3 regions of the Streptomyces sp. NPDC001108 genome follow, and region 2 is predicted to be linked to each of the others. Evidence: riboswitches for the same ligand, from Rfam matches in the RefSeq annotation. Region 2 holds a riboswitch; each other region holds the start of a gene.
What was found. Region 2 has a riboswitch for cobalamin ahead of ACWC97_RS11740 (prenyltransferase/squalene oxidase repeat-containing protein). Riboswitches for the same ligand answer to the same signal wherever they lie in the genome.

Region 1 (10,227 bases), on a different contig from region 2:
ACAACTGGTTGAGCTTCTGGGACGCCATGTCCTTGAGCAGCCGCTCGAACCAGGGAATCGACACATTGATGTAGCAGGCGCAGACGCCCACTCCGCGCTCCCGGTACGCGGGTACGTCGGTCGCGGTGCCGCGCGCGGCCCTGCCGTCGTCGTTCAGCAACTGGAGCACGGTCCGGGAGCCGTAGAAGACGCCGGTGGAGGTCGCGGCGGTGACCGTGATCCGGTCCCCGACATCGAGCCGGTAGCCCTCCGTGCCCAGCGAGCTCTTCAGCGAGGGGTCCTGGCGCAGTACGACGTCCCCGCCCCGGGCCGCCGCGCCCCGCGTCACCGGGGCCCGGCCGGTGGCCAGCTCACCGGCGAACCGCCGGGCATCGGCGGTCGTCCGGCCGTCCCGCACCCCGGCCAGCACGATCCGGGTCCGGCCGGTCAGGGTGAACTCGCCCTCGGCGGGCTGCCACTGCCGTAGCGAGGGCAGTACCTCGGGCGGGGCAGCGGTGGTGGGGGAGTCCGTGGCCGAGGCGCTCTGCCAGGGCAGCAGTGCGGCGGCGAGCGCGACGACCAGGGCCCCGATGGTCCTTCGTCCTGTCTTCTGCATGTCCATGCCCGAGACCCTGCTGGGCCCGCCGGGCATCGGTCCATGGACAGGTGCGGCGAGCGCTTGGACGAATCGTCCGACGTCAGACCTGCCGAGGTTCAGGCCACGTCGACGACGGCGCCCGGTCCGCGGAAGGTGCGGCGGTACGCGTTCGGCGTGGTGCCCAGGGAGCGGACGAACTGGTGGCGCAGGGCGGCGGCGGTCCCGAAACCGGTGCGCCCGGCGATGGTGTCCACCGTCTCGTCGGACGTCTCCAGCAGGTGCTGCGCGAGGAGGACCCGCTGGCGCAGCAGCCAGCGGTACGGCGTCGTGCCGGTCTCCTGCTGGAAGCGGCGGGCGAAGGTGCGCGGCGACATGTGGGCCTGCGCGGCCAGTTGGTCGACGGTCATCTCCTCGTCGAGGTGGCGCTCCATCCAGACGAGCGTCTCGCCCACGGTGTCGCAGGAGGTGCGGGGCAGCGGCCGCTCGATGTACTGGGCCTGCCCGCCGTCCCGGTGCGGCGGCACCACCATGCGGCGGGCGATGGCGTTGGCGGCGTCCGGCCCGTAGGACTGCCGGATCAGATGCAGGCAGGCGTCGATCCCGGCGGCGGTTCCGGCCGAGGTGATGATCTGGCCCTCGTCCACGTACAGCACGTCGGGCTCGACGACGGCCCGCGGGTAGCGGCGGGCCAGCTCCTCGGTGTGCCGCCAGTGGGTGGTGCAGCGGCGCCCGTCCAGCAGCCCGGCCGCGCCGAGCACGTACGCGCCGGAGCAGACGCTCAGCACCCGGGCGCCCCGGTCCACCGCCCGGCGCAGCGCGTCCAGGGCATCCTCGGGGTACTCCCGGTCCACGTAGTGGCCGCCGGCCGGGATGGCGATCAGGTCGGCCTCCTCCAGACGGTCGAGGCCGTGCGGTGTGCTGAGGGTGAAACCGGCGTGGGTGCGCAGCACCGGTCCCTCGGCCGAGACCACCGCGAAGTCGTGGAACGGCAGCCCCTCGTCACTGCGGTCGAGCCCGAAGACCTCGCACAGCACCCCCAGCTCGAAGGGGTGGACCTCGTCCAGCAGCAGTGCGGCGACATTGTTCAGCATGGCACCAGTGTGGCAGTAATTCGATGCTCCATGACAGTCCTGCCACTGCCGCGATCCTTCGGCGGGGGCGAGAGTGGAGCCATGACCGCAATCGAGAACGTACTCGGCATCTCCGCACTCATCGTTCTTTTCCTGGCACCCACCCTGGCCGGGCTCGCCCGGGAGCGCCGCATCGACCGCGAGCTGCGCGCCGCGGAGGCCCCGGCCCCCGCCCCCGCCCCGAGACGCCCGTACGTCAGAAGCTGGGCCCGCGTCTGATGCCGTGTCCGGGGCCACCGCCCCGAGTCCCCCGTACAGCAGAAGGCCGGTCCCGCCGCGTACCCGGCGGGACCGGCCTCTTCCGCCTAGAAGTCGTCGTCGAAGGAGACGGACCCCTCCACCGCGACCTGGTAGGCGGACGGGCGGCGCTCGAAGAAGTTCGTCAGCTCCTGCACGCCCTGCAGCTCCATGAACGAGAACGGGTTCTCCGAGCCGTAGACCGCCGGGAAGCCCAGCCGGGTCAGGCGCTGGTCGGCGACGCACTCCAGGTACTGCCGCATCGAGTCGGTGTTCATGCCCGGCAGCCCGTCGCCGCACAGGTCGCGGCCGAACTGGAGCTCCGCCGCCACGGCCTCCTTCAGCATGTCGGTGACCTGCTGCTGGAGCTCGTCGTCGAAGAGGTCGGGCTCCTCCTTGCGGACGGTGTCCACCACCTCGAACGCGAAGTTCATGTGCATCGTCTCGTCCCGGAACACCCAGTTGGTGCCGGTGGCCAGACCGTGCAGCAGACCCCGCGAGCGGAACCAGTAGACGTATGCGAACGCGCCGTAGAAGAACAGCCCCTCGATGCACGCCGCGAAGCAGATCAGGTTGAGCAGGAAGCGGCGGCGGTCGGCCTTCGTCTCCAGCCGCTCGATCTTCTCGACCGAGTCCATCCACTTGAAGCAGAACTGGGCCTTCTCGCGGATCGAGGGGATCTCCTCGACCGCGTCGAACGCCGCCGCCCGGTCCTGCGGATCGGGCAGATAGGTGTCCAGCAGCGTCAGATAGAACTGGACGTGCACGGCCTCCTCGAAGAGCTGCCGCGACAGGTACAGCCGCGCCTCGGGGGAGTTGATGTGCTTGTACAGCGTCAGCACGAGGTTGTTGGAGACGATCGAGTCACCGGTCGCGAAGAACGCGACGAGCCGCCCGATCATGTGCTGCTCGCCCGGCGACAGCTTGGCCAGGTCGGCGACGTCGGAGTGGAGGTCGACCTCCTCCACCGTCCAGGTGTTCTTGATCGCGTCCCGGTAGCGCTCGTAGAAGTCCGGGTAGCGCATCGGACGCAGGGTCAGCTCGAAACCCGGGTCCAGCAGGTTCTTCTCGGAGTGGGTGGAGCTCATTACTGGCATGCCTCGCAGGACTCGGGGTTTTCGAGGGAGCAGGCGATCGCGTCCGCGTCGGGTGCCGACGCCTGCTGTACGGGAAGGGGGGCGGCGGCGGCCTGGCCGGAGGCCGCGCGGGCGATCCGGGTCGCCGGGCGCGAGCGCAGGTAGTACGTCGTCTTCAGCCCCTGCTTCCAGGCGTACGCGTACATCGAGGAGAGCTTGCCGATCGTCGGCGTCTCCAGGAACAGGTTCAGCGACTGGCTCTGGTCCAGGAACGGGGTACGGGCCGCCGCCATGTCGATCAGGCCGCGCTGCGGGATCTCCCACGCGGTGCGGTACAGCGCCCGCACGTCCTCGGGGATCCAGGCGAAGCCCTGCACCGAGCCGCTCGCCTCGCGCAGCGCCTCACGGGTCCGCGCGTCCCACACGCCGAGCTGCTTCAGCTCCTCCACCAGGTACGCGTTGACCTGGAGGAACTCACCGCTGAGCGTCTCGCGCTTGAAGAGGTTGGAGACCTGCGGCTCGATGCACTCGTACACCCCGGCGATCGAGGCGATCGTCGCGGTCGGCGCGATGGCCAGCAGGAGCGAGTTGCGCATGCCGGACTTCGCGACCCGGGCGCGCAGCGCCTCCCAGCGCTCCGGCCAGTTCAGCCCGGTGTCGTAGTGGTCGGGGTGCAGCACCCCGCGCGCCGCGCGCGTCCGCTCCCAGGCGGGCAGCGGGCCCGAGCGCTCGGCGAGCTCGCAGGACGCCTCGTAGGCGGCGAGCATGATCCGCTCGGAGATCCGGGTGGAGAGCGCGCGGGCCTCCGGCGAGTCGAACGGCAGCCGCAGCTGGAAGAAGACGTCCTGGAGCCCCATGGCGCCCAGGCCCACCGGGCGCCACTGGGCGTTGGAGCGGCCCGCCTGCTCGGTCGGGTAGAAGTTGATGTCGACGACCCGGTCCAGGAAGGTCACGGCGGTGCGGACGGTGGCGTCCAGCCGCTCCCAGTCGATGGAGCCGCCGGCGACGAACGCGCCGAGGTTGACCGAGCCCAGGTTGCAGACGGCGGTCTCACCGTCGTCGGTGACCTCCAGGATCTCGGTGCACAGGTTCGACGAGTGGACGACGCTGCCCGGCTCGGCGGTCTGGTTCGCGGTCCGGTTGGAGGCGTCCTTGAAGGTCATCCAGCCCTGGCCGGTCTGGGCGAGGGTGCGCATCATCCGGCCGTACAGCTCGCGGGCCGGGAGCGTCCGGCGGGCCAGCCCCTTCGCCTCGGCGGCCCGGTACGCGGCGTCGAACGCGTCGCCCCACAGGTCGACCAGGTCGGGCACGTCGACCGGGGAGAACAGCGACCACTCGCCGTCCGCCTCGACCCGGCGCATGAACTCGTCCGGCACCCAGTGCGCCAGGTTCAGGTTGTGCGTGCGCCGCTGGTCCTCGCCCGTGTTGTCGCGCAGCTCCAGGAACTCCTCGATGTCCGCGTGCCAGGTCTCCAGGTAGACGGCGGCGGCGCCCTTGCGGCGGCCCCCCTGGTTGACGGCGGCGACCGAGGCGTCCAGCGTCTTGAGGAACGGCACGATGCCGTTGGAGTGCCCGTTGGTGCCGCGGATCAGCGAACCGCGCGAGCGGATACGGGAGTACGAGAGGCCGATGCCGCCCGCGTGCTTCGAGAGCCGGGCCACCTGGTGGTAGCGGTCGTAGATCGAGTCCAGCTCGTCCAGCGGCGAGTCCAGCAGGTAGCAGGAGGACATCTGCGGGTGCCGGGTACCGGAGTTGAACAGGGTGGGGGAGGAGGGCAGGTAGTCGAGCCGGCTCATCAGGCCGTACAGCGCCGCCACCTCGTCCAGGGCGCGCTGCGACTCGTCCTCGGCGAGCCCGGACGCCACCCGGAGCATGAAGTGCTGCGGGGTCTCGACGACCTGGCGGGTGTGCGGGTGGCGCAGCAGGTAGCGGCTGTGCAGGGTGCGCAGCCCGAAGTAGCCGAAGCGGTCGTCCGCGCCGTCGGCGAGGGACTGGTCCACCAGCGCGTCCAGCGCCGGTGCGTGCCGGGCGACGAAGGCGGCGGTGCGGTCCGCGATCAGGCCCTCGCGGTGCCCCACGGCGACCGACGCGGAGAAGGAGACCGCGCCCTGGCCCGCCGCCTCGTCCGCGATGGCGAGGGTCAGCAGGCGGGCGGCCAGCCGGGAGTACGCGGGGTCCTCGGAGATCAGGCCCGCGGCCGCCTCGGTGGCCAGCGCACGCAGCTCCGCCTCGTCCGCCCGCGCGCTGCGGCCGCGCAGGGCGGCGGCGGCGACCCGGCCGGGGTCGGTGTCGGGCAGATCGGCGGTGAGGGCGGTCAGGGTCCGCAGCAGCGCCGCTCCGGGACCGTCCTGTGCGGCTGCCTCGGACTCGACGGACGCGGCGACTGAAGCCGGATCGGCTGGCGCGATGGTCACGTGTTGCTCTCCCACGCTCGGCTCGGGGCCGGCGGGGGAACGGGGCAGCCCGCGAAGGACGCACCCGGGCCGGGGCAGCACTCCGCGCGGCGTCCACCGGCCCAACCGCGAGGCCCGGACGTCTGGGCATCCGGTTCGGTCGAGCCGGATGCGCTGTCGGCAGGTCCTCGGACTGGCTCGGGTGCGCAAAAGCGCACGGGATACACCGTTGCGGGACAGTTCCGGATTCGCACCGGATTCCCCTGCGACGACAGCGAGGATGAGCATACATGTGGGGGCCGCCCGATGAGGCAGCCCCCACATGTTGTGTCGTACGACGCAGGATCAGGCCGCTCCCGCAACGGCGGGCGGCCCGCCCCCGCCCCTCGGGAAGGGGCGGGAACGGGCCGTGGAGGCCCGGTGACGGGCCCTGCCGGAGGGTGTTCCCGGGGCGCCGGGAAGCGGGCCGTCAGTGGCCGCCCGGAGCCCCCGCGGTGGCCGGCGGGAGCTCCGCCCGCACGCCCGGGTCGCCCGCGTCGGCCGTGTAGTCGGCCGGCGAGGTCTCGTCCGTACCGGCGGGCGCCTTCACGGCGTTCAGGACGAAGGTCAGCACCACCGTCACGACCACGTTCAGCACGAACGCGGTGAGGCCGATGTAGCCGATCTCGCCGATGCCGGGGATCTCCGCCGACGAACCGCCGAAGTGCTTCTGGGTCGGCGAGGCGACCCCGTACGCGGCGACCGTCCCGTACACCATGCCGACCGCCCAGCCCGCGAGCAGCGCCCAGCGGTGGAACCAGCGGGTGAACAGCCCGCCGACCAGGGCCGGCATCGTCTGGAGGATCCAGATCCCGCCGAGGAGCTGGAAGTTGATCGCGACGGTCTTGTCCATGGTGAGGACGAAGGCCAGCGCACCGACCTTGACCAGCAGCGACACCAGCTTGGATACCTTGGTCTCCTGCTCCGGGGTGGCGTCGGGCCTCAGGAAGTCCTTGTAGATGTTGCGGGTGAAGAGGTTCGCCGCGGCGATCGACATGATGGCGGCGGGCACCAGCGCGCCGATGCCGATCGCGGCGAAGGCCACCCCCGCGAACCAGTCCGGGAACATGTTCTCGAACAGCTGCGGGATGGCGAGCTGCCCGTTGTCCACCTTGATCCCGGCGGCGATCGCCATGAAGCCGAGCAGCGCCAGCAGGCCCAGCATCAGCGAGTACAGCGGCAGGATCGTGGTGTTGCGCCGGATCACGTTGCGGCTGCGGCTGGAGAGCGTCGCCGTGATGGAGTGCGGATACATGAACAGCGCCAGCGCCGAGCCCAGCGCCAGGGTCGCGTACCCCCACTGGCCCGCCTCGCCCGGGGCGAGTGCGCCGCGCGGCTTGCCGGTGGTCGGACTGGTCTCGGAGAACGCCTCGCCCGCCTTGGCGAAGATGTCGTGGAAGCCGCCCAGCTTGATCGGGATGTAGATGATCGCCACGGCGATGACCAGGTAGATCAGCCCGTCCTTGACGAACGCGATCAGCGCGGGCGCGCGCAGCCCGGACGAGTAGGTGTACGCGGCGAGCACCGCGAACGCGAGCAGCAGCGGCAGGTCCTTGATGAACCAGTGCGTGTTCTCGCCGCCGCCGACGCCCATCACGTCCAGCACCGCCTGGATGCCCACGAGTTGGAGCGCGATGTACGGCATGGTGGCGAGGATGCCGGTGACGGCGACCGCCAGCGACAGCCCCTTCGAGCCGAACCGCCCGCGGACGAAGTCAGAGGTGGTGACGTAGCCGTGCTTGTGCGAGACCGACCACAGCCGGGGCAGGAAGGTGAAGATCAGCGGGTACACCAGGATCGTGTACGGAACGGCGAAGAAGCCCGCCGCGCCCGCCGCGTAGATCGCCGCCGGTACGGCGACGAAGGTGTACGCCGTGTACAGGTCGCCGCCGAGCAGGAACCAGGTCACCCAGGTGCCGAACGAGCGTCCGCCCAGACCCCATTCGTCGAGGCTGGCCTCGTTCTCGGCCCTGCGCCAGCGGGCGGCCAGGAAGCCCATGACCGTGACCGCCACGAAGAAGAAGATGAAGACGCCGAGCGCGACGCCGTTCACGCCGTCCTTCATGCGCGCTCACCCCCCTTGCGGGCGCGCTGGTCGCGCTGCCACAGCTTGTACGCGACCATCGTGAGCGCGGTGGAGATCAGCACCCAGAGCATCTGGTACCAGTAGAAGAACGGGATGCCGATGAAGGTGGGGTCCACCTTCGCGTACGAACCCACCCAGAGCATCGCCACGAACGGCGCGACCAGACAGAGCGCGACGACCACTCTGACCGGTGTGATGGTGGGCGGTTTTTCCTCTGGTTCCACGGACATGCGGCGACTCCGTCCCCTCGCTGATCACCCTGTAATGCGCAGGAAATCTAGGGGAGGTTCCGGTCACCGTCACCCCCTGTCCGCATTGCGGTCCGACAACGGTCCGACCGGTTGGTACGTATGTGTGAGATCGCGTCATACGTACGGGAGTTGGTCCGTACCAGGGCAGCCGAAAGGCCCCTGCGGAGTGGTGCGCTCCACAGGGGCCCGAGGGTGGTGGCACGGGAAGGGATGGCCGGAAATGGCCTCCCGTCCGCCGGAATCAGTCGATGGGCCGCTTGAGTCGCGCCACGAACTTGTACCGGTCGCCGCGGTAGACCGAGCGCACCCACTCCACCGGCTCGCCCTGCCCGTCCAGCGAGTGCCGGGAGAGCATCAGCATCGGCAGACCCACGTCGGTGCCGAGCAGCCCGGCCTCGCGCGGGGTGGCCAGCGAGGTCTCGATGGTCTCCTCGGCCTCGGCCAGCCGTACGTCGTAGACCTCGGCCAGCGCGGTGTAGAGAGAGGTGTACTTCACCAGGGAGCGGCGGAGCGCCGGGAAGCGCTTGGCCGAAAGGTGTGTGGTCTCGATCGCCATCGGCTCGCCGCTGGCCAGCCGGAGCCGCTCGATCCGCAGCACCCGCCCGCCGGTGGTGATGTCGAGCAGCCCGGCGAGGGTGTCGTCGGCCGTCACATAGCCGATGTCCAGCAGCTGGGACGTCGGTTCCAGCCCCTGGGCACGCATGTCCTCGGTGTACGAGGTGAGTTGGAGGGCCTGCGAGACCTTCGGCTTGGCGACGAAGGTGCCCTTGCCCTGGATGCGCTCCAGCCGGCCCTCGACGACCAGCTCCTGGAGCGCCTGGCGCACGGTGGTGCGCGAGGTGTCGAACTCGGCGGCCAGGGTCCGCTCAGGGGGCACGGGGGTGCCCGGCGGCATGGTGTCCGTCATGTCCAGCAGATGTCGCTTCAGCCGGTAGTACTTCGGGACGCGTGCCGTGCGTGTGGCCGCGCCCGTCTCGTTCTCCGTACTGCCCCCGTCGGCACCCATGGTCCGCCTTCCCGACGCTTGCGTTGCTGCCGTCACCGGCTCCTCCGTCTGTCGCGGCTCACATGGTGGCACGGTCCGGTCACGGCTGGTCGCCCTCCCTTAGGTGTCGGTCCTATAACGGACGCGAGTGCACTTCTTATACACCCTTGACACCCCAAAAGGTCTAGGCCAAGCTCCCGGTACTGGTCTAAACCATTAAAGACCAGGTCCAGCCCCAGCAGTACTCGTCGAATGTCTTCGCGGTGGGCGGGGTTGCAGTATCCCTGAGGAGGGTTTGGCGTGAAGCGCAAGCTCATCGCGGCGATCGGCGTCGCGGGCATGATGATCGGCCTCGCCGCGTGTGGGTCCGACGACGGCGGAGACAGCGGCAAGAAGGCCGGTCCCGACGCCTACAAGGGTCAGACGCTGACCGTCTGGACGATGTCCGGCTCGAACCCCGACGGATGGACCAAGAAGGTCACCGAGGAGTTCGAGAAGAAGACCAAGGCCAAGCTGAAGATCGAAGTCCAGGACTGGAACGGCATCCAGCAGAAGGTCACCACCGCCCTCTCGGAGTCCAACCCGCCGGACGTCCTGGAGATCGGCAACACCCAGACCCCGGCCTACGCCAAGACCGGCGGCCTCGCCGACCTCGGCGACCTCAAGAAGGAGATCGGCTCCGCCTGGGCCGACGGCGTCAACCAGCCCTCCATCTACGACGGCAAGCAGTACGCCCTGCCGTGGTACGTGGGCAACCGCGTCGTCATGTACAACAAGAAGGTCTTCAAGGACGCTGGCATCACCGAGACGCCGAAGACCCGCGCCGACCTCTTCAAGGCCTTCGAGGCCATCGAGAAGAAGGGCGACGCCGAGCCGATCTACCTGCCCGGCCAGAACTGGTACTTCTTCGACGGCCTGCTCGTCGGCAAGGACGTCTCCCCGGTCAAGAAGGAAGGCGACAAGTACGTCTCCAACCTGGCCGACCCGAAGGTCGCCGAGGCCATGGATGTGTACAAGAAGTACCAGTCCTACTCCAAGGCCCCCAAGGACAAGGACGAGGCCACCCCGCAGCAGGCCGAGGTCTTCGCCAAGGGCAAGACCGGCGCCATCATCGCCATGGGCTACGAGGCCGGCACCGCCATCAAGGCCAACCCGAAGCTCAAGGACGACATCGGCTTCTTCACCATCCCCGGTGAGACCGCCGACAAGCCCGAGGGCGTCTTCCTCGGCGGCTCCAACCTCGCCGTGGCCGCGGGCAGCAAGAAGCAGGACCTGGCCAAGGAGTTCCTGAAGATCGCGCTCTCCGAGGAGAACGACGGCGCGCTCATCAAGGAGGCCGGCTGGTCCCCCAAGAACGACGCCATGCAGAAGTACACCGTCGGTCAGCCCGCCGCCGAGGCCGCCGGCCCCGCCGCCGCCAAGTCCGGTGGCACCACGCCGCTGATCCCGGAGT
Region 2 (10,227 bases):
CCGTGGCGGTGCCGGCGCATGAGAACTCAGCCGAACGGGGATTACCGCTGGGTGAAAACAAGGGGGTACGGCAACGTTTGGTACCGCGGGCGGCTGCCCCACTGGTTACGGGGGCTGCTCGTCCTCGCGGCCGGGTGGGGGGTCCTGCTCTGCGGTCAGCAGGTCGCCGAAGGCTTCGGAGCGACCATGGAGTACCGCGACGCACCGGTCTGCCAGGGCGGGGACCGGAGCGGGGACGCGGACGAGGGAGAACCGTGCGTGCGGCGTGAGGCGGGCACGGTGCTCGACCGGCGGACGGGTGAGCACTGCACGTCCAACAGCACGAGCGGCGGCACGACGGGAGGCATCGCCACCGGAGGCATCACGGCCGGGGGCGGTATGAACACCGCCGGTGGCGCCGGCGGAGTAACGGCCGGCGGAGTGACCACCGCAGGCGGGGGAAGCGGTGGCACGACCTGTACGACGTACTACCAACTGAAGGTTCAACGACCCGGGGACACCACCTGGTTGGGTGTGGCGTCGGCGACGTACGACGACGCCAGGAAGGGTGACCACGCCGAAGTCCGTCTCTGGCAGGAGGACGTCGTGGAGCTGAGGGTTCGCGGCCACATCGACTCCTACCCGCCCTCCGCGCAGCAAGCGGTTCTCCCATGGCTCGCACTGGGCTGCCTGATCCTGGCGGGCGGCGCATGGGCCTTGCTGAGCGGGCGGCTCTCCGGCCTCTTCGCCTTCCCCAACTTCGGCATGCTGTTCGTGGCCATCGGGGTCGGCTGGCTCGGCTACATGGCGCTGTTCGGCGGCCACCCCGTGGCCTGGGGCTTCGCCATCGTGTGGACGGGCTTCGCGGTCTTCTGGACCGTGAGTGCCTGGCGGGACTGGTAGTACGCGAACCGCTCCCGATCAGTAACCCAAGGGCCCTCGCATTGTTCACATCAAGGTGTGGCGAAACATCGACGCTTACACGCCAGATATAGAGGAATAAATAGACACCTTTGTCCGGCTTTTTTCAGCGCGAAACGCACACCTGATGGGCACTTTCAGGCCATACACCCCCGCCCCGGATAGCGATGATCGACATCATGCATCCACATTCCTCACACTTTCCACACGCTCTAGGGTGCATATCGACCAGGCCGGAAAGGGGTTTCACTCCATGCATGCTCCCAGAGGGAGAACCAGACAAATAAACATGATGGGTGTGACGGCTTCGCTTGCCTTCGCGCTGGCGCTCGCCCTCGCCCTGCCGCAGCACGCGGAGGCATCCGACGGCTCACGGGGCGGGAGGGCGCCAGGGGCCGGCCGGTCCCCCGCGACCGCGCCCGACGCCCCGACCGGGCTGGACACCGGTCCCAGCTCCGGCGGTTGCCGGACCTCGGCCCCTTTCGTCTCCCTCGGCAACACGGACGTGACGATCCACGCCGGGGTCGGCGCCCCCGACGGGGGCACACTGAACGCCCGGTTCGACCTGTGGGCGACGGGGCATCACCCCGACAACGACTCCGACGGCGCTCTGATCGTCAGCGCCGTCGTCCCGGCGACTTCCGGGACGGTGGCCTCGCTCAGAGTGCCGAAGGAGACGTTGCGGCAGTACCTCACCACCGCCGACGGGGACTTCTCCTGGCGGGTCCGGGCGGAGAACAGCACGTCCCAGTCCGCCTGGACACCGGACGCCGGCGGACCCGGCTGCCGGTTCGCCTTCGACCCCGGCCGCCCGAGCTCACCGCCGACCGTCAAGTCGACCGACTTCCCAGACGGTTCGGGCGGCTGGCCGACGGAGACCGGTCAGGCCCGAAAGCCCGGCACGTTCGTCATCGGCGACGGCGGTGCCGACGACGTGGTGTCGTACCAGTACTGGACCGACTGGGACCCCACCGTCCGCTCCGTCGTGCCCACCGCCGATCTCGACGGTGATGGAAGGAAGGACGGCGAGATCACTCTCACGCCGCCTTCGGCGGGCCCGCACACGCTGAACGTACGCAGCCTCGATACCGCCGACAACCGGTCGGACCTCACTCATTACCTCTTCTACGCCAACAACCCCTCCGCCCCGAACGGGCCCGGTGACCTCGACGGCGACGGAATCGCCGACCTCTACGGCGTACGCACCGACGGCAAGCTGGTGTTCTACCCGGGCGAGGGGAACGGCAGCGTCGGAGCCGGCACCGTTGGCGGGAGCGGCGACTTCAGCGGGGCCTCCCTCACTCATCGCGGCGACTGGACGGGAGACGGCTACGAGGACCTGATCGCCGCGCTTCCCGGCAACGGGGGGAAGTCGCTGTACCTGTTCCCCAACAACGGGTCGGGATTCGCCTGCTCAGAACTCGGCGAACAGGCCGACGAGCAGTCGCCGTCCTGCCAGTACGGTGCGGAACAGCTCCAGGTCTTCGACGAGAGCAACAACCACTGGGCGACGGCGGACCAGATCCTCGCGATCGGGGACGTGGACGGGCCACCGGACTTCGACGGCGTCGGCACGGCAGACGCTCCCGGCTTCCCCGACCTCCTGGTCAAGGAGGGCGACCGGCTCTGGCTCTACTTCGGCTCCCCGTCCCTCTACCTCGACGCGGACCGGGACCCGGTCCTGATCGGTGAGGGCCCCTGGTCCGACTACGACCTGGTCGCTCCGGGAGACCGCACCGGGAACGGACACGTGGACCTCATCGCCCGTGACAGGAAGACCGGTCAGCTGCGCCTTTTCGAGGGCACCGGAGGCTCCGGCGAGGGGCTCGGTGACGAGACGGCCTCCATCGTGCTCGGTACCGGCTGGGCGCCTGCCGACCGGCCGCTGATCGCGGCCGCCCCGGGTGGTGCGGGAGACTCCGGGGCCGGTCTCTGGGCGACCGGGAGTGACGACCTGCTCCGCTTCCACCCGAACATCTCGGGCAGCGGGGTCTCCGTGGGCACCACCGGCTGGCTGGGCCTGCAGGCGCTGAGCTGATCCCAGCAGCACGGAACCACCAGTTCGGCCCGTACCGGAGGCGTTCCGGTGCGGGCCGACTCCGCGCCCGTACCGTTCCTCGGCGGCGCGTGCATGCGTCCTTCCCGCGCAAGCGGCAGCCTGGACAGCCGTTAGGCTCCCCGGTCATGGGGACGCATACGGGTCGGGGAACCGAGCTGGTCGGCATTCCGCCGGGGACGGTGACGCTGTCGGACCGGCGTACGCGGCGCAGTTGGGCGGTCGAGCTGGCTCCGTACCGGCTCGCGTCCGTGCCCGTCACCCAGGGGCTGTACGCGCGGATCACCGGTGGCCGGCCGGGCGCCGCGTGCGGGGACCGGCTGCCCGTCGAGTCCGTGTCGTGGTGGGACGCGGTGCGGTTCTGCAACGCGCTGTCGCTGAGCGAGGGGCTGACGCCCGCGTACCGCCTCCCCGACGACGCCTCCGACGAGCGCGTCGAGTGGGACGGGAGCGCCGACGGCTACCGGCTGCCCACCGAGGCCGAGTGGGAGCACGCCTGCCGCGCCGGTACGACCGGTCCGCGCCACGGCGAGCTGGACGCGATCGCCTGGTACCGGGAGAACGCGGACGACCGCGTCCACGAGGTGGGCGGCAAGCAGCCCAACGCGTGGGGGCTGCACGACATGCTGGGCAACGTCTGGGACTGGTGCTGGGACGTCTACGACGCCGAGGTGTACGGGAGCTACCGGGTGCTGCGCGGCGGCGGCTGGTTCGACGAGCACTGGAGCTGCCGCGCCTCGGCCCGTCGTCGCAGCCACCCGACGTTCCGGGTCGACGACGTGGGCTTCCGGCTCGCCCGCTCGGGCGCACACTGAGCCGGCCCGCGGGAAGACCTCGCGGGTGCCGGTGATCGCGCCGGACGGCCCGGGCTCCCGCCGCGGGCGAACCCCGGCCGAACGCGGCGGCCGGGGGCGGCCCGTACCGGACGTACTCCGCCACGGGCCTCCCCCACGTGATACGCACCGCCTACTCCTCCGGCGGGAACACCACCTCGTCCGAGCCGGTCAGGGTGATCGTGATCGCCTCGACCGGGCAGCCCTCGGCGGCCGTGAGGACCTTCTCGTCGGCGTCGGTCTCCGCGTCCACCGGGTGGGACTGGCGGGCGGTGTCCAGGGCGAAGCGGCCCGGGGCGTGGTTCAGGCACATGCCGGAGCCGATGCAGACGCCCCGGTCGACCTCCACGGACCAGCGGTCCCCCATCACGCCTCCCCGTATCCGGCCGGCAGGTGGATCATCTTGTGCTCGAAGAACTCGCCGTACCCCTCGGGGCCGAACTCCCGGCCCAGGCCGGAGTTCTTGTACCCGCCGAACGGGCCGAGCATGTCGAGGCTGAAGGTGTTCACGCTGTACGTGCCGGTCCTGACGCGGCGGGCGATGTCGATGCCGTGCTCGGTGTCGGCGGTCCAGACGCTGCCGCTCAGGCCGTACTCGGAGTCGTTGGCGATCCTGACCGCCTCGTCCTCGTCGCCGTACGGCAGCAGGCAGATGACCGGGCCGAAGATCTCCTCGCGTGCGATGCGCATGGAGTTGTCGACATCGCCGAAGAGGGTCGGCTCGACGTACCAGCCGCGCTCCTGGGAGGCCGGGCGGCCGCCGCCTGTGAGGATCTTGGCGCCCTCGTCCTGCCCGGTCCGGATGTAGTCGAGGGAGCGCTGCTGCTGGCGGCGGGCGACCAGCGGGCCCAGTTCGGTGGCGGGGTCGAGCGGGTCGCCGACCTTCAGCGCGCCCGCCGCCGCCGCGAACGCCTCGGCCGTCTCGTCGTAGCGGGAGCGCGGTACGAGGATGCGGGTCTGGGCCACGCACGCCTGGCCGTTGATCATCCAGGCGAACGGGACGATGCCCGCGACGGCCGCGTCCAGGTCGGCGTCGGGCAGGATCACGGCGGCGGACTTGCCACCCAGCTCCAGGGTGACCCTGGTGAGGTTGCGGGAGGCGACCTCCATCACCCGGCGCCCGGCGGCCACCGACCCGGTGAACGACACCTTGTCCACGCCCGGGTGCCCGACCAGGTACTCGCTGACCTCCCGGTCGGCGGGCAGGATCGACAGCACCCCTTCCGGCAGCCCCGCCTCGGCGACGATCTCCGCCAGCAGATAGGCGTCCAGCGGGGTCTCCGGGGAGACCTTGAGCACGGCGGAGCAGCCGGCCAGCAGCGCGGGCGCGAGCTTGGCGGCGGCGGTGAACTGCGGGACGTTCCACGGCACCACGGCCGCGACCACCCCGACCGGCTCCCGGCGCACCAGCAGCGGCCCGAGCGCCCCGGCCCGCCGCTCCTCGTAGCGGAAGTCCCGGGCGACGGTGAGCGCCGAGTCCCACACCATCATCGCGGCGAGCGCCTGCACCATGACGCTCGACGTGTACGGGGTGCCGTTCTGCGCGCTGATGACCCGGGCGAACTCCTCGTACCGGGCGGCGAACGCGTCCTTGATCCGGCTCACCACCGCGATCCGCTCGTCCAGGCTCGTCCGGGACCACGGCCCCTCGTCGAAGGCCCGGCGCGCGGCGGCGACGGCCCGGTCCACGTCCGCCTCGGAGGCGTGCGGCACCCGGCCGATGACCTGCTCGGTGTGGGGCGAGACGACCTCGATCACGTCCCGGCCCAGCGGATCGACCAACTCACCGCCGATGAACAGCTTCCCGTGTTCGACTAGCTCGGTCATGGCCTGCCGCCTCCCGCGCACCGATACGTGAACTGATTACTCGTCAGAACTGATACCAGTTCCAGTTCCAGGAGTCCACGGGCGCACGCCCGGACAGCGGTTGGTCGACCAGGGCTACTACTGGAACAAGTTCTCGTTACAGTAGGGGCATTGGGCCCGACAGGCGGTGGGGCGGGCGGTTCGCCGCGGCCCGCCGGGAGAGATGGGGGACCGCGTGACGCAGGTGACCGACCACGGCGGGGGCGTGCACAGCATCAAGGTGCCGATCCCCGACAACCCGCTGGGCCATACGCTCGTGCACGTCCTGGAGACCGGCCGGGGTCCGGTGCTGATCGACACCGGCTGGGACGACCCGGAGGCGTGGGACACCCTCGTCGCCGGGCTGGAGGCGGTCGGGACGGCGGTGTCCGACATCCATGGCGTGGTCATCACCCATCACCACCCGGACCACCACGGGCTCTCCGGGCGGGTGCGGGAGGCGTCCGGGGCGTGGATCGCCATGCACGCGGCGGACACCGCGATCGTGCGCCGCACCCGCGCCTCCCGGCCCGGGACGTGGATGACGTATCTCGTGACGAAGCTGAGCGCGGTCGGCGCGCCCGAGGAGCATCTCGCGCCGTTGCGGGAGGCGGCGGCCGCCGGGGAGCGGATGCGTACGCTGCCGGGGCTGCGGGCCGCCGTGCCGGACCGGGAGATCGTGCCGGGCGAGCTGCTGGACCTGGCGGGGCGCCGGTTGCGGGCGATCTGGACACCGGGGCACACGCCGGGCCATGTCTGTCTGCATCTGGAGGAGGAGCACCCGGGGAACCTGCCGGGCCGGGGGCGGCTCTTCTCCGGGGACCATCTGCTGCCGGGGATCAGCCCGCACATCGGGCTGTACGAGGACCCGGACGACGCCACGGTCACCGACCCGCTCGGCGACTACCTCGACTCGCTGGAGCGGATCGGCAGGCTCGGGGCGGCCGAGGTGCTCCCCGCCCACCAGTACGCCTTCACCGACGCGGCGGGGCGGGTGCGGGAGCTGCTGGACCACCACGAGGACCGGCTGTCCGGGCTGCTCGGGCTGCTGGCCGAGCCGCTGACGCCGTGGCAGCTGGCCGAGCGGATGGAGTGGAACCGGCCCTGGGAGCGGATCCCGCACGGCTCGCGGAACATCGCGGTCTCGGAGGCCGAGGCGCATCTGCGGCGGCTGGTGAAGCTCGGACGGGCGGAGGCGGTGGCGGGGAGCGAGCCGGTGGCGTACATCGCGGTGTGAGCGATGTGGGCGACGTGGGCGGTACGACCGGCGTGGGCGGACCTCCGGGACGCTCCCCGAACGGCCGAGGCTACTGCCCCACGCGGCCGTCGATGCACTCGCGCAGCAGGTCCGCCTGGCCGCAGTGGCGGGCGTACTCCTCGATGCGGTGCACCAGAAGCTCCCGTACCGAGATCCGGTCCCTGCCGAGCCGCTCGCCAAGGTCCGGGTGGGCGGCAAGGGCGGCGTCGGTCGCGGCCTGCTCGCGCTCCAGGTCCGCGTAGGCGGCGTCGATCACGGCCTGGTCGGCCACGGCCCCGTCGAAGTCCGCGTCGCGCTTCCCGTACAGCTTCGGGAGGGGTTCGCCGTCGCTGATCCAGTTGCGCCAGTCCCGTTCGTCCTCGGCAAGGTGGCGCAGGAGGCCGAGCAAGGAGAGCGTCGAGGGCGGGACGGAGCGGCGGGCCAGCTGCTCCGGGTCCAGGCCCTCGCACTTCATCCTCATGGTCAGCCGGTAGTCGTCCAGGAACTGGGTGAGCGTCGCGAGCTCACCCTCCGGGCTCGCGCCCTCCTCGCTCCGGGGATCGTCGTCCGGGTCCACCCACATGTCGGGATGGACGGTTGCCTGGGTCCAGCGCGCGGGTTGATCGTTCATGGGCGCCATCGTCCTGCGCCGGCGCCTGCGCATGCCACTCGTTTACGGTCCTCGAACACGGCATCGAAGCGGCTTGGGGGCGCCCGGTAGAGTGGGCGGGTCGTCATCATGCCCGTTCAGGGGGAAGCCGGTGCGAATCCGGCACTGACCACGCAGCCGTGAGCCGTCCTCGCCGACGGTGAGTCGGAATGCCCTGTCCCGGTCGTGACCGGCTCGGACCACCGGATCCCCCGGTGGTCGGCACCGTCGAGGTATACGGGGCCGGAGCCTGGTGCCTGAGCGTGCCTGCCCGGATTCACCCCGCAGGAGAGGCACCCGCCCGTCATGACCGTACGCCGCAGCGCAGCGACGCTCGCCGCCACCGCCGCCGTGCTCTGCGCGGCCGCCGCGCCGGCCGCGGTCGCCGCGCCGTCCCCGACGCCCTCGCCGTCCGCCGCCCTGCCCGCCGGGCTGTACGGCACGAAGGACCCCACGTACGACGGGGTGTGGCGGCAGTCGCTGTCCTTCCTGGCGCAGAAGCTCGAAGGGGTCACCCCGGCCGCGAAGTCGGTGGAGTGGCTGATCGGCCAGCAGTGCGCCGACGGCTCGTACGCCGCCTACCGGCCCGACGCCTCCGTGCCGTGCGACGACAAGACGGTGCGGGACACCAACGCCACCGCCGCCGCCACCCAGGCGCTGGTCGAGGTCGGCGGCCACGGGGACATCGTGGACAACGGGGTGCGCTGGCTGAAGTCGGTACAGAACAAGGACGGCGGCTGGGGCTACACGGCGGGCGCGCCCAGCGACGCCAACTCCACCTCGCTGGTGATCGGCGCCCTCGCCCGGCAGGGGCAGCGGCTGTCCGAGATCACCACCCCGGACGGCAGGACGCCCTACGACCCGCTCCTCGCGCTGGCGATCCCGTGCGGCGGCAAGGACGCGGCCGGCGACGAGGCCGGCGGCGCCTTCGCGTACCAGCCGGACAAGAAGGGCAAGCTCGTCGCGAACGCGGACGCCACCGCGGCCGCCGTGCTCGGCTCCATGGGCAAGGCCCTGGCGGTCGGGAACAACGCCCCGGGCAAGGCGCCCGTCTGCCGCCCCGGTGACGTGCGCACGCCCGAGCAGGCAGCGCAGAACGGCGCCCACTACCTCGTCGGCGCCCTCGCGAAGACCGGCCACCTGGACCAGCCGCCGATGCCCGGTTCCGACGACAGTGCCCCGCTGCCCGACGTCGGCAACACCGCGGACGCGGTCGTCGCGCTCTCCGCCTCCGGCCACCGGGACAAGGCCGCCGGGGCGGTCGCCTGGCTGAAGAAGAACTCCGCGGACTGGGCCGCGCAGGGCGGCCCGGCCGCCTACGCCCAGCTCATCCTGGCCGCCCACGCGACCGGCGACGACGCCCGCGACTTCGGCGGCGTCGACCTGGTCGCCCGGCTGAACGCGGCCGGTCCCGCCCCCGCCTCCATCGTCACCCCCGACCCGTCCGCCGACACCGGTTACGTCTCCACGGAGAAGGACCAGGTGCACAGCGGCGACGACGTGATCGGCGGCGTGTGGTGGTACATCGGCATCGGACTGGTCGTCGCGGCGGGCGCGTTCTTCCTGATCAGCGGCCGGCGGAAGAACCAGCAGTCGTGAGGCGCGCGGGAAGCGCCGCGGTGCTGCTGGTCCTCGGCGCGCTGCTGGCCGTGGTCGGCGCGGCCCCGGCCCAGGCGGCCGGTTACCGGTACTGGTCGTTCTGGGAGGGGTCCGGCTCCGGCTGGGCGTACGCCACCCAGGGCCCGTCGCTGGTCCGGCCCGACGACGGTGAGGTGCAGGGCTTCCGGTTCGCGGTGAGCGAGGACTCCCAGAACGCGGCGAAGCCGCGCCGCGCCCCCGTCTTCGCGGAGATCTGCGGGGACACCCCGGCCACCTCCGGCACCAAGCGCGTCGCGGTGGTCATCGACCCGGGCACGGCCGCCGACGCCCCGGGCGGTGCGAACCCGCCCGCACCGCGCGCCGCCTGCGCGCGGGTCGCCCCCGACGCCAGCGCCGCCGAGGCCCTCGCCAAGGTCGCCCGGCCGCTGCGCTACGACAGCAACGGGATGCTCTGCGGCATCGCGGGCTACCCGGCCACCGGCTGCGGCGAGCAGGTCTCCGGCGACGGACACCCCGCCCCGGCCACCTCCGGTGACGCCGCCTCCGGTGACACCACCGCCGCCCCGGCCTCCCCCCGGGCGCAGGCCGACGGCCCGGACGGCTCCGGCGGCCCGTCCGCCGGGGTGTACGTCGGTGTCGGCGCCGTGCTCCTCCTCGGCGTCGCCGGAGTCGTCCAGGCCCGCCGCCGCCGCGGATGACCGCCGCCCCCACCGGCGGCGGCACGCTCCTGACCCGTCGCGGCCCGCTGCGCGCCCCCGAGGCGACCCGGAGCAACGCGCTGCCCGCCGGGGCGTGGTGGCTGTGGGCGCTGGGCCTGGCCACCGCCGCGTCCCGGACCACCAACCCCCTGCTGCTCGGGCTGCTGGTGGGGGTGGCCGGTTACGTCGTGGCGGTGCGCCGCACGGACGCGCCGTGGGCCCGTTCGTACGGGACGTTCGTGCGGATCGGGCTGTTCGTCATCGGGGTGCGGCTGGTGTTCTCGGCCTTCCTCGGGTCGCCGATCCCCGGTACGCATGTGCTGTTCACCCTCCCCGAAGTGCCGCTGCCCGACTGGGCGCAGGGCATCCGGCTGGGCGGCCGGGTCAGCGTGGAACAGCTGGTGTTCGCC
Region 3 (10,227 bases), on a different contig from region 2:
CCGTTCTCAATCTCGTCGGCGCGTTCCTGTCGGTGGAGGTCGCCAAGACGATCTCCGGCGGGATCGTCAACGAGGACGGGTTGCGCACAGAAGTGATCTTCGCGGCACTCGTCGGCGCCATCCTCTGGAATCTGCTGACCTGGCTGGTCGGGCTGCCCTCCAGCTCGTCGCACGCCCTGTTCGGCGGTCTGATCGGCGCGGCCGTGATGTCGGCGGGCTGGTCGTCCGTCAACGGCGGCACCGTCGTCACCAAGGTGCTGCTCCCCGCGGTCGCCGCCCCGATCGTCGCCGGTGTCGCCGCGCTGCTGGCCACCCGGCTGACGTACCGGATCGGCGGGAAGATCCGCGACGAGGCCCAGGAGAAGGCCACCGCCAAGGGCTACCGGGCCGGCCAGATCGCCTCGGCCGGGCTGGTCTCCCTCGCCCACGGCACCAATGACGCGCAGAAGACCATGGGCATCATCACGCTGGCCCTGGTCACCGGCGGGGTCCTGCACCCCGGGGCCAACCCGCCGGTCTGGGTGATCGTCTCCGCCGGTCTCGCCATCGCGCTCGGCACCTACCTGGGCGGCTGGCGCATCATCCGCACCATGGGCAGCGGCCTCACCGACCTCAAGCCGCCGCAGGGCTTCGCCGCCCAGACCAGCGCGGCCACGGTCATCCTGGCCTCCTCGCACCTCGGCTTCTCGCTCTCCACCACGCAGTCGTGCTCCGGCGCCGTGATGGGCGCGGGCCTCGGCCGCCAGGGCGGTGTGGTCCGCTGGTCCACCGCCACCCGGATGTTCGTCGCCTGGGGCCTGACCCTGCCGGCCGCCGGTCTGGTCGGCGCGGGCGCGGAGCTGCTCACCAAGCAGGGCACCTGGGGCGTCGTCGTGGTCGCGGCCCTGCTGGTCCTGGGCTCCGGCTCGATCTGGCTGCTCTCCCGCCGCAAGCCGGTCGGCCACGACGACGTCGCCCCGGGGTCCGGGGCCCCGGCGCCGGTCCCCGCCGAGCCCGCCGGTGTCGTCACCACGGCCATCGCCGCCGTCAGCCCGCCGCCCACCACCGCGGCCCAGGCCGCCACCACCCCCGCCGCCGCCCCGGCCGCGGCCGTCGTGACCGCCCTCCCGGTCACGCCCAAGGCCCCTCAGGACCCGGCGCAGCCCGCCGCCGTCTGACCGGTCCCGCACCGACCGTCTAAGGAATCAGCATGAAAATCGACTGGGCGGCCCTCGGCTCCGTCTTCGGTGTCTCCCTCGTGGTCACCGTCGCGCTGGTGGGTCTCTTCACCCTGGGCATCGTCGGCCTCTCCAAGCAGCCCGAACCGGCTGCGCAGGGCGGCTCCGGCGGCTCGCCGCTGCTGGCCCGCGCCGGCGCGTACGCCTGCTTCGCGCTCTGCGCGGCGGCCGTCGGGTACGGCATCTTCCTGATCGTCGCCTGACCCGCCCCGCGCACGCCCGCATCGGGCCGGACACCCCCGGGTGCCCGGCCCGATGTGCGTCTCGGCACACTGCCCCGCCGCAGGTCAACGGCAGGTTGACGGGCCTTCGCGGGGCATGGTGGACTGCCGGAGCCAATTACGGCGACAGCAGAGGAAGCCGGTGCGAATCCGGCGCGGTCCCGCCACTGTCACCGGGGAGCGGTCCCCCACACCGGACGTCACGGCGCGCGCGAGCGGGCTGGAAGGCCGGGGGCCCCGCGGATCCGGGAGCCAGGAGACTCTCGTCGCCGGTCACGTCGAACCAGGGCGCGGACCCTGAGTGAGGACATATCGCCATGCCCGGCCGCCATGCGCCCGCCGTCCCAGGCCCCGATGCCTTCCGTACGAGAGTCCGCCGCGGCGCGACGGCCGGCTGAGCCGTGCGAGCCGACCGCATCTTCGCGTACGGCGCCACCGCCGGTCTCCTCGGCGACCTGCTGCTCGGTGACCCCCGCAGGGGCCACCCGGTCGCCGCCTTCGGGCGGGCCGCGGCGGGCGTCGAGCGCCGCCTGTGGCACGACCACCGCGGCTGGGGCGCGCTGCACACCCTGATCTGCGCCGGAGCCGCCGTGGGCGGTGGTGCGGTGGCCGCCCGCGCGGTGCGCCGCAGCCCCGCCGCCTCCGTGGCGCTGACCGCCGCCGCCACCTGGTCCGTCGTCGGCGGCACCTCCCTGGGCCGGGAGGCGCGGGCCATCGGCGGCGCGCTGGAGGCCGGTGACATCGCCCTGGCCCGGGAGCGGCTGCCGCATCTGTGCGGGCGCGACCCGCAGTCCCTGGACGGCCCGCAGATCGCCCGTGCCGTGGTGGAGTCCGTGGCGGAGAACACCTCGGACGCCGTGGTCGGCGCCCTGGTGTGGGGCGCGGTGGCCGGGGTTCCCGGGCTGGCCGGGTTCCGGGCCGTCAACACCCTCGACGCCATGGTCGGCCACAGGTCGCCACGGCTGCGCCGGTACGGCTGGGCCTCGGCCCGCCTCGACGACCTCGCGGGCTGGCCCGGCGCCCGGCTCACCGCCCTGCTCGCGGTGGCGGCCGGGGGCCGCCCCCGGGACGCGCTGCACGCCTGGCGGGCCGATGCCGCCAGACATCCCAGCCCGAACGCGGGTCCGGTGGAGGCCGCGTTCGCCGGGGCGCTCGGCGTACGGCTGGGCGGGACCCTCGCGTACGGCGGCCGGGTCGAACACCGCCCGGTGCTCAACGGGGAGCGCGGCAGGGCCGTGGAGGGCGCGGACATCGAACGCGCGGTGCGGCTGTCGCGGCGGGTCGGCGCGCTGGCCCTCGGCGTGTGCGTGGCGGGGCGGCTCGGTGCCGGCCTCGCCGCACGACGGATCGCCGCGCGGCGGACCGGTACCGGACGGAGGAGCGCATGAGCGGCGGACTGCTGGTCGCCGGAACCACCTCGGACGCGGGCAAGAGCGTCGTCACCGCGGGCATCTGCCGCTGGCTGGTGCGCCGGGGCGTGAAGGTGGCGCCCTTCAAGGCGCAGAACATGTCGTTGAACTCGTTCGTCACCCGCGAGGGCGCCGAGATCGGGCGCGCCCAGGCCATGCAGGCGCAGGCCGCCCGCGTCGAGCCGGCCGCGCTGATGAACCCGGTCCTGCTGAAGCCCGGCGGCGACCGCTCCAGCCAGGTCGTCCTGATGGGGAGGCCGGTCGGCGAGATGAGCGCGCGCGGCTACCACGGCGGCCGGCAGGAGGCCCTGTTCGGCACGGTCACCGACTGCCTGGAGCAGCTGCGGGCCACGTACGACGCGGTGATCTGCGAGGGGGCGGGCAGCCCGGCCGAGATCAACCTGCGGCGCACCGACATCGTGAACATGGGCATCGCGCGGGCGGCGGACTTCCCGGTGGTGGTGGTCGGCGACATCGACCGGGGCGGCGTCTTCGCGTCGTTCTTCGGTACGACCGCGCTGCTGGCCCCCGAGGACCAGGCGCTGGTCGCGGGCTATCTGGTGAACAAGTTCCGCGGTGACGTGTCGTTGCTGGAGCCCGGTCTGGACATGCTGCGCGGGCTGACCGGGCGGCCGACGTACGGGGTGCTGCCCTTCGCCCACGGGCTCGGCATCGACGAGGAGGACGGGCTGCGGGTCTCGCTGCGCGGGGCGGTGCGCGAGTCGGCCGTCGCACCGCCGCACGGCGAGGACGTGCTGCGGGTCGCGGTGTGCGCGGTGCCGCTGATGTCGAACTTCACGGATGTGGACGCGCTGGCCGCCGAACCCGGGGTCGTCGTCCGGTTCGTGGACCGGGCCGAGGAGCTGTCCGACGCCGACCTGGTCGTGGTGCCGGGCACCCGGGGCACGGTCAAGGCGCTGGCCTGGCTCCGGGAGCGCGGACTCGCCGACGCGCTGGCGCGGCGCGCGGCCGCGGGCCGGCCGGTCCTCGGCATCTGCGGCGGCTTCCAGCTGCTGGGCGAGCACATCGAGGACGAGGTGGAGTCCCGGGCCGGCCGCGTCGAGGGCCTCGGTCTGCTGCCCGTGCGCGTCCGCTTCGACCGGGAGAAGACCCTGGCCCGGCCGGTCGGCGAGGCGCTCGGCGCCCCCGTGGAGGGGTACGAGATCCACCACGGGGTGGCGGACGTCCTCGGCGGCGAGCCGTTCCTGGACGGCTGCCGGGTGGGGGCGGTGTGGGGCACCCACTGGCACGGCTCGCTGGAGAGCGACGCGTTCCGCCGCCGCTTCCTGGCCGAGGTGGCGCGGGCCGCCGGCCGGCGTTTCGTCCCCGCCCCCGACACCTCCTTCGGCGCGCTGCGCGAGGAGCAGCTGGACCGGCTCGGCGACCTGATCGAGGAGCACGCCGACACCGACGCGCTGCTCCGGCTCATCGAGTCGGGCGCGCCGCCGGGGCTCCCGTTCGTCCCGCCCGGGGCGCCCGGCGGCGCCCTGCCTCATCCCCGTACATCCGCGAAAGACGCAGGAGGGACCGCCCAGTGAGTACGCATTTCCCGTTCACCGCCGTCGTCGGGCAGCAGGACCTGCAGCTCGCCCTGTTGCTCAACTCCGTCTCGCCGGCCATCGGCGGGGTGCTGGTGCGGGGCGAGAAGGGCACCGCGAAGAGCACCGCCGTACGCGCGCTGTCGGCGCTGCTGCCGCCGGTGGCCGTCATGCCGAGGTGCCGGTTCTCCTGCGATCCGGCGGCGGCCGACCCGGCGTGTCCGGACGGCCCGCACGAGCCGGGGGCCGGTGTGTCGCGGGACGCCCGGATGGTGGAGCTGCCGGTCGGCGCGTCGGAGGACCGGCTCGTGGGGGCGCTCGACATCGAGCGGGCGCTCGCCGAGGGCGTGAAAGCGTTCGAGCCGGGGCTGCTGGCCGACGCGCACCGGGGCATCCTCTACGTCGACGAGGTCAACCTGCTCCACGACCACCTGGTGGACCTGCTGCTGGACGCGGCCGCCATGGGCGCGTCGTACGTGGAGCGGGAGGGCGTCTCGGTCCGGCACGCGGCGCGTTTCCTGCTGGTCGGGACGATGAACCCGGAGGAGGGCGAGCTGCGGCCGCAGCTGCTGGACCGGTTCGGGCTGACCGTCGAGGTCGCCGCGTCCCGGGAGACCGACCAGCGGGTCGAGGTGGTGCGGCGGCGGCTGGCGTACGACGACGACCCGGCGGGGTTCGCGGCCGGCTGGGCCGGGGAGGAGGAGGCGCTGCGGGCGAGGATCGCCGCCGCGCGGGCGCTGCTGCCCGCGGTGGTCCTCGGCGACGCGCCGCTGCGGCAGATCGCCGCGACCTGCGCCGCCTTCGAGGTCGACGGGATGCGCGCGGACATCGTGATGGCGCGGACGGCCACGGCGCTGGCCGCCTGGGCGGGGCGTACGGAGGTGCTCGCCGAGGACGTGCGGCAGGCGGCGCTGCTCGCCCTCCCGCACCGGCGGCGGCGCAACCCCTTCGACGCGCCGGGGCTCGACGAGGAGAAGCTGGACGACACGCTGGAGCGGAACGGCGGGGACGACGATCCGGACCCGGACGGCCCGGACGGCGGCGGCCGGCCGCCGCGGGACGACGGCCCGGGCACGCCGCAGGACCCCGGGCAGGGCGCCGACGACACGCCCGGCCCCTCCGTACCGGAGCAGGGCCAGGGCCAGGAGCGGGGCCAGGAGCAGGGCCGGCCGTCCGGGGGCGGCGAGCAGCGCCCGGTGGGCGCCACCGAGCCGTTCCGTACGAAGACGCTGAGCGTCCCCGGCCTGGGCGAGGGCGCGGCGGGGCGGCGCTCCCGGGCCCGTACCGAGCACGGGCGCACCACCGGCGCGCGACGCCCGGAGGGCGCCCTGACCAAGTTGCACCTGGCCGCGACGGTCCGGGCCGCCGCCCCGCACCAGCGGGCGCGCGGCCGGTCGGGGCGCGGGCTGGTGGTCCGGCGGGACGATCTGCGGCAGGCGACGCGGGAGGGGCGCGAGGGGAACCTGGTGCTCTTCGTGGTGGACGCCTCCGGGTCGATGGCGGCCCGGCAGCGGATGGCGGCCGTGAAGGGCGCGGTGCTGTCGCTGCTGCTCGACGCGTACCAGCGGCGGGACAAGGTCGGGCTGGTCACCTTCCGGGGCCGGGACGCCGAGGTGGTGCTGCCGCCGACGTCGTCGGTGGACGCGGCGGCGGCCCGGCTGGAGCTGCTGCCGACCGGTGGGCGCACCCCGGTCGCGGCCGGGCTGCTGAAGGCCCATGAGGTGCTGCGGGTGGAGCGGCTGCGCGATCCCTCGCGCCGTCCGCTGCTGGTCGTGGTGACCGACGGGCGGGCGACCGGCGGCCCCGGGCCGGTGGCGCTGGCGTCCCGGGCGGCGCGGCTGCACGCCGCGGAGGGCGTCGCCTCGGTCGTCGTGGACTGCGAGTCGGGGCCGGTGCGGCTCGGGCTCGCGGCCGAGCTGGCCCGGGATCTCGGCGGCACCGCCGTGACCCTGGACGAGCTGCGGGCCGATGCGATCACCGGACTCGTCAAGGGCGTCCGGGAAGCGGGCAAGAGGGACATCACCAGGAGGGCCGCGTAATGCCGCAGGGACAGCCGACCACCGTGCCGGACGACGGGCTCACCACCCGTCAGCGCCGCAACCGGCCGCTGCTGATGGTGCACACCGGCATCGGCAAGGGGAAGTCGACGGCGGCCTTCGGGATGGCGCTGCGCGCCTGGAACCAGGGCTGGCCCGTCGGGGTCTTCCAGTTCGTCAAGTCGGCGAAGTGGAAGGTCGGCGAGGAGAACGCGCTGAAGGTCCTCGGCGCGAGCGGCGAGGGCGGCTCCGTCGCCTGGCACAAGATGGGCGAGGGCTGGTCGTGGGTCCAGCGCGACGGCCAGCAGGACAACGAGGAGGCGGCGCGCGAGGGCTGGGAGCAGATCAAGCGCGACCTGGCCGCCGAGACGTACCGGCTGTACGTCCTCGACGAGTTCGCCTACCCGCTGCACTGGGGGTGGGTCGACACCGCCGAGGTGGTCGAGGTGCTGCGCGCCCGTCCCGGCACCCAGCACGTGGTGATCACCGGCCGCAACGCGCCGCGGGAGCTGCTGGACGCGGCGGATCTGGTGACCGAGATGTCCAAGGTCAAGCACCCGATGGACGCCGGTCAGAAGGGTCAGCGGGGCATCGAATGGTGAGCTCCGCCCCGGGGGTCCCCCGGTGAACGTGCCACGTCTGGTGATCGCCGCGCCCTCCTCGGGCAGCGGCAAGACCACCGTCGCGACGGGGCTGATGGCGGCCTTCGCGGGGCGCGGCCTGGCCGTCTCCCCGCACAAGGTCGGGCCCGACTACATCGACCCCGGCTACCACACGCTGGCCACCGGGCGGCCGGGGCGCAATCTCGACGCCTACATGTGCGGCCCCGGCCTGGTCGCCCCGCTGTTCGCGCACGGGGCGGCCGGGTGCGACCTGGCGGTGGTCGAGGGCGTGATGGGGCTGTACGACGGGGCGTCGGGCCAGGGCGAACTGGCGTCGACGGCCCAGGTGTCGAAGCTGCTGCGGGCGCCCGTGGTGCTGGTCGTCGACGCGTCCTCGCAGTCCCGGTCGGTGGCGGCGCTGGTGCACGGCTTCGCGTCGTGGGACCCGCGGGTGCGGATCGGCGGGGTGATCCTCAACAAGGTCGGTTCGCAGCGCCACGAGGAGCTGCTGCGGGACGCGCTGGACGAGTCGGGGCTGCCGGTGCTGGGGGTGCTGCGGCGGGCCGAGCGGGTGGCGGTGCCCTCGCGCCATCTGGGGCTGGTGCCGGTGGCCGAGCGGCGCGGCGACGCGGTGGGCGCGGTCGGGGCGATGCGCGAACAGGTGGAGGCGGGGTGCGACCTGGAGGCGCTGATGACGCTGGCCCGGTCCGCGCCCCCGCTGCCGGACGGCGGATGGGACGCGGCGGAGGCGGTCGGCGGCCGCGGCGGTCCGGTCGTCGGGCGGGGCGGGGCGGCCCCGGTGGTCGCGGTGGCCTCCGGTGCCGCGTTCACCTTCTCGTACGCCGAGAACACCGAGCTGCTGGCGGCCGCCGGGGCCGAGGTCGTGCCGTTCGACCCGCTGCGCGACGAGAAGCTGCCCGAGGGGACCCGGGGGCTGGTCGTCGGCGGGGGCTTCCCCGAGGTGTACGCGGCCGAGCTGTCGGCCAACACGGCGCTGCGGGAGGCCGTCGCGGGGCTCGCCGGGTCCGGGGCGCCGGTGGCGGCCGAGTGCGCGGGGCTGCTGTACCTGGCGCGTTCGCTGGACGGGCTGCCGATGTGCGGGGTCCTGGACGCGGAGGCCCGGATGACGAAGCGGCTGACGCTGGGCTACCGGGAGGCGGTGGCGGTCTCGGACAGCGTGCTGGCGGCGCCCGGCACCCGGGTGCGCGGCCACGAGTTCCACCGCACGGTGCTGGAGCCGGGCGCCGGTCCCGAACCGGCCTGGGGCATGCACCTGCCGGAGCGGCGCGTCGAGGGCTTCGTACGGGGCGGGGTGCACGCCAGCTATCTGCACACGCACTGGGCCCCCGAGCCGGGGATGGCCCGCCGGTTCGTCGAGCGGTGCGCGCGGTGACGGGCGGACGCTCAGTCCGCGATCCCCACCACCAGCCAGATGAAGCCGACCCCGGCCACCGTGCACAGCAGGGTGGAGCGGGCCGGGTGCTCGTGGTGCGCCTCGGGAAGGATCTCGGCGGCGGCGAGATAGAGCAGGGCGCCGCCGAAGAAGCCGAGATAGCAGCCGAGGAGTTCCGCCGGGAGGGTGAACAGCAGGGTCGTCGCGGCGCCGGCCATCGGGGCCAGGGCGTCCGCGAACAGCATGAGCAGGGCCTTGCGGCGGGCGTTCCCGTACAGGCTGGTGATCGTGTACGTGTTGAAGCCGTCGGCGAAGTCGTGGGTGATGACGGCGAGCGCCACGGTGGCGCCCATGCCGGCGCCCACCTGGAAGGCGGCGCCGAGGGCGACGCCGTCCATCAGGCTGTGGCCGACCATCGCGGCCGCCGCCGTGAGCCCGACCTGCGGCACCCGTCCCTCGCCCGCGCCGTGCGCCGCCCGGCGCACCGCGAGCAGCCGCTCGACGAGATGGGCGACGAGGAAGCCTCCGACGAAGAGCAGCAGGGCGGCCGGCACCCCGAAGACGGGCCCGCCCGCCGCCTCGACCGCCTCCGGCAGCAGGTCCAGGCCGACCACGCCGAGCATCAGCCCCCCGGCGAAACCGAGCACCAGATGACGGCGGTCGGTGACGCGCTGGGCCACCCAGCCGCCCAGCAGGGTCATCAGGAACGCGCCGAACGCGACGAACACCGCCATGGGCCCTTGCTAGCCGATCACCCCCGGTACGCGCATCCCAGCGCCGCCCGATCCCCGCTTCCGGATCTCCCGCCCTTTCGAGAGGAACCGTTCCATGTCCGAAGCCGTCGGCGCCGCCGCGGTGTTGCCGTCCGCGCCGCTCACCGTCGGGGTCGGCGCCTCCCGGGGCGCGCCCGCCGAGGAGATCCTCGGACTGGTCCGGGACGCCCTGCGGGAGGCCGGGCTCTCCCCGCGGGGCGTCGCGGAGCTGGCGACCGTGGACAGCAAGGCCGAGGAGCCGGGCATCGTCGCCGCGGCGCTGGCGCTCGGGGTGCCGTTGCGCACGTATCCGGCCGAGGAGCTGGCCCGGGTCGCGGTGGGCGGCCGGTCCGGTGCGGCGCTGGCCGCCGTGGGGACGGCCTCGGTGGCGGAGGCCGCCGCGCTCGTGGCGGGGGGCGAGCTGGTGGTGCCGAAGCGGAAGTCGGCGCCCCGGGGGCGGGTGCCGATGGCGACCTGCGCGGTGGCCCGCCGCGCCCCGGACGCCGCCGCCCCGTCCGGCACCGCGCCGGACCCGCACGATCTGCGTCACCACGGCGACGCGGAGGTACGGGGCGGGGAGCTGACCGATCTCGCCGTCAACGTACGGGCCGGTACTCCCCCGGTCTGGCTGCGGGAGCGGATCGCCGCGTCGCTGGCCTCGCTGGCCGCGTACCCGGACGGCCGGGCGGCGCGGGCGGCGGTGGCGGCCCGGCACGGGCTGCCGGTGGAGCGGACGCTGCTGACCTCGGGGGCGGCGGAGGCGTTCGTGCTGCTGGCGCGGGCGCTGCCGGTGCGCCGCCCGGTGGTGGTCCACCCGCAGTTCACCGAGCCGGAGGCGGCGCTGCGCGCGGCCGGGCACCGGGTGGAGCGGGTGCTGCTGCGGGCCGGGGACGGCTTCCGGCTGGACCCCTCGGCGGTGCCCGAGGAGGCGGATCTGGTGGTGGTCGGCAATCCGACCAACCCCACCTCGGTGCTGCATCCGGCGGCGCTGCTGGAGCGGCTGGCCCGGCCAGGCCGGTTCCTGGTGGTCGACGAGGCGTTCATGGACGCGGTGCCGGG

Region 1: it holds a riboswitch for cobalamin, as region 2 does, so the genes downstream of both, ACWC97_RS05980 (ribonucleoside-diphosphate reductase subunit alpha) here and ACWC97_RS11740 (prenyltransferase/squalene oxidase repeat-containing protein) in region 2, are expected to answer to the same signal.
Region 3: it holds a riboswitch for cobalamin, as region 2 does, so the genes downstream of both, ACWC97_RS25625 (cobalamin biosynthesis protein) here and ACWC97_RS11740 (prenyltransferase/squalene oxidase repeat-containing protein) in region 2, are expected to answer to the same signal.

Annotation. Positions count from the first base shown of each region.
Region 1 is NZ_JBSFKL010000002.1:253,389-263,615, reverse strand. It holds gene ACWC97_RS06000 (family 20 glycosylhydrolase) at 1-601, opposite strand, end outside; gene ACWC97_RS05995 (helix-turn-helix domain-containing protein) at 694-1,668, opposite strand; gene ACWC97_RS05990 (hypothetical protein) at 1,750-1,926, shown strand; gene ACWC97_RS05985 (ribonucleotide-diphosphate reductase subunit beta) at 2,013-3,032, opposite strand; gene ACWC97_RS05980 (ribonucleoside-diphosphate reductase subunit alpha) at 3,032-5,434, opposite strand; cobalamin riboswitch at 5,576-5,701, opposite strand; gene mctP (monocarboxylate uptake permease MctP) at 5,883-7,517, opposite strand; gene ACWC97_RS05970 (DUF3311 domain-containing protein) at 7,514-7,768, opposite strand; gene ACWC97_RS05965 (GntR family transcriptional regulator) at 8,031-8,795, opposite strand; gene ACWC97_RS05960 (extracellular solute-binding protein) at 9,075-10,227, shown strand, end outside.
Region 2 is NZ_JBSFKL010000004.1:50,717-60,943, forward strand. It holds gene ACWC97_RS11705 (hypothetical protein) at 52-882, shown strand; gene ACWC97_RS11710 (FG-GAP repeat domain-containing protein) at 1,199-2,938, shown strand; gene ACWC97_RS11715 (formylglycine-generating enzyme family protein) at 3,085-3,771, shown strand; gene ACWC97_RS11720 (ferredoxin) at 3,923-4,156, opposite strand; gene ACWC97_RS11725 (aldehyde dehydrogenase) at 4,156-5,616, opposite strand; gene ACWC97_RS11730 (MBL fold metallo-hydrolase) at 5,819-6,871, shown strand; gene ACWC97_RS11735 (mycothiol transferase) at 6,942-7,511, opposite strand; cobalamin riboswitch at 7,573-7,716, shown strand; gene ACWC97_RS11740 (prenyltransferase/squalene oxidase repeat-containing protein) at 7,827-9,119, shown strand; gene ACWC97_RS11745 (SCO2322 family protein) at 9,116-9,817, shown strand; gene ACWC97_RS11750 (energy-coupling factor transporter transmembrane protein EcfT) at 9,814-10,227, shown strand, end outside.
Region 3 is NZ_JBSFKL010000013.1:5,565-15,791, forward strand. It holds gene ACWC97_RS25615 (anion permease) at 1-1,157, shown strand, start outside; gene ACWC97_RS25620 (hypothetical protein) at 1,190-1,420, shown strand; cobalamin riboswitch at 1,572-1,700, shown strand; gene ACWC97_RS25625 (cobalamin biosynthesis protein) at 1,840-2,826, shown strand; gene ACWC97_RS25630 (cobyric acid synthase) at 2,823-4,385, shown strand; gene ACWC97_RS25635 (putative cobaltochelatase) at 4,382-6,424, shown strand; gene cobO (cob(I)yrinic acid a,c-diamide adenosyltransferase) at 6,424-7,023, shown strand; gene ACWC97_RS25645 (cobyrinate a,c-diamide synthase) at 7,046-8,416, shown strand; gene ACWC97_RS25650 (ZIP family metal transporter) at 8,428-9,150, opposite strand; gene cobC (Rv2231c family pyridoxal phosphate-dependent protein CobC) at 9,245-10,227, shown strand, end outside.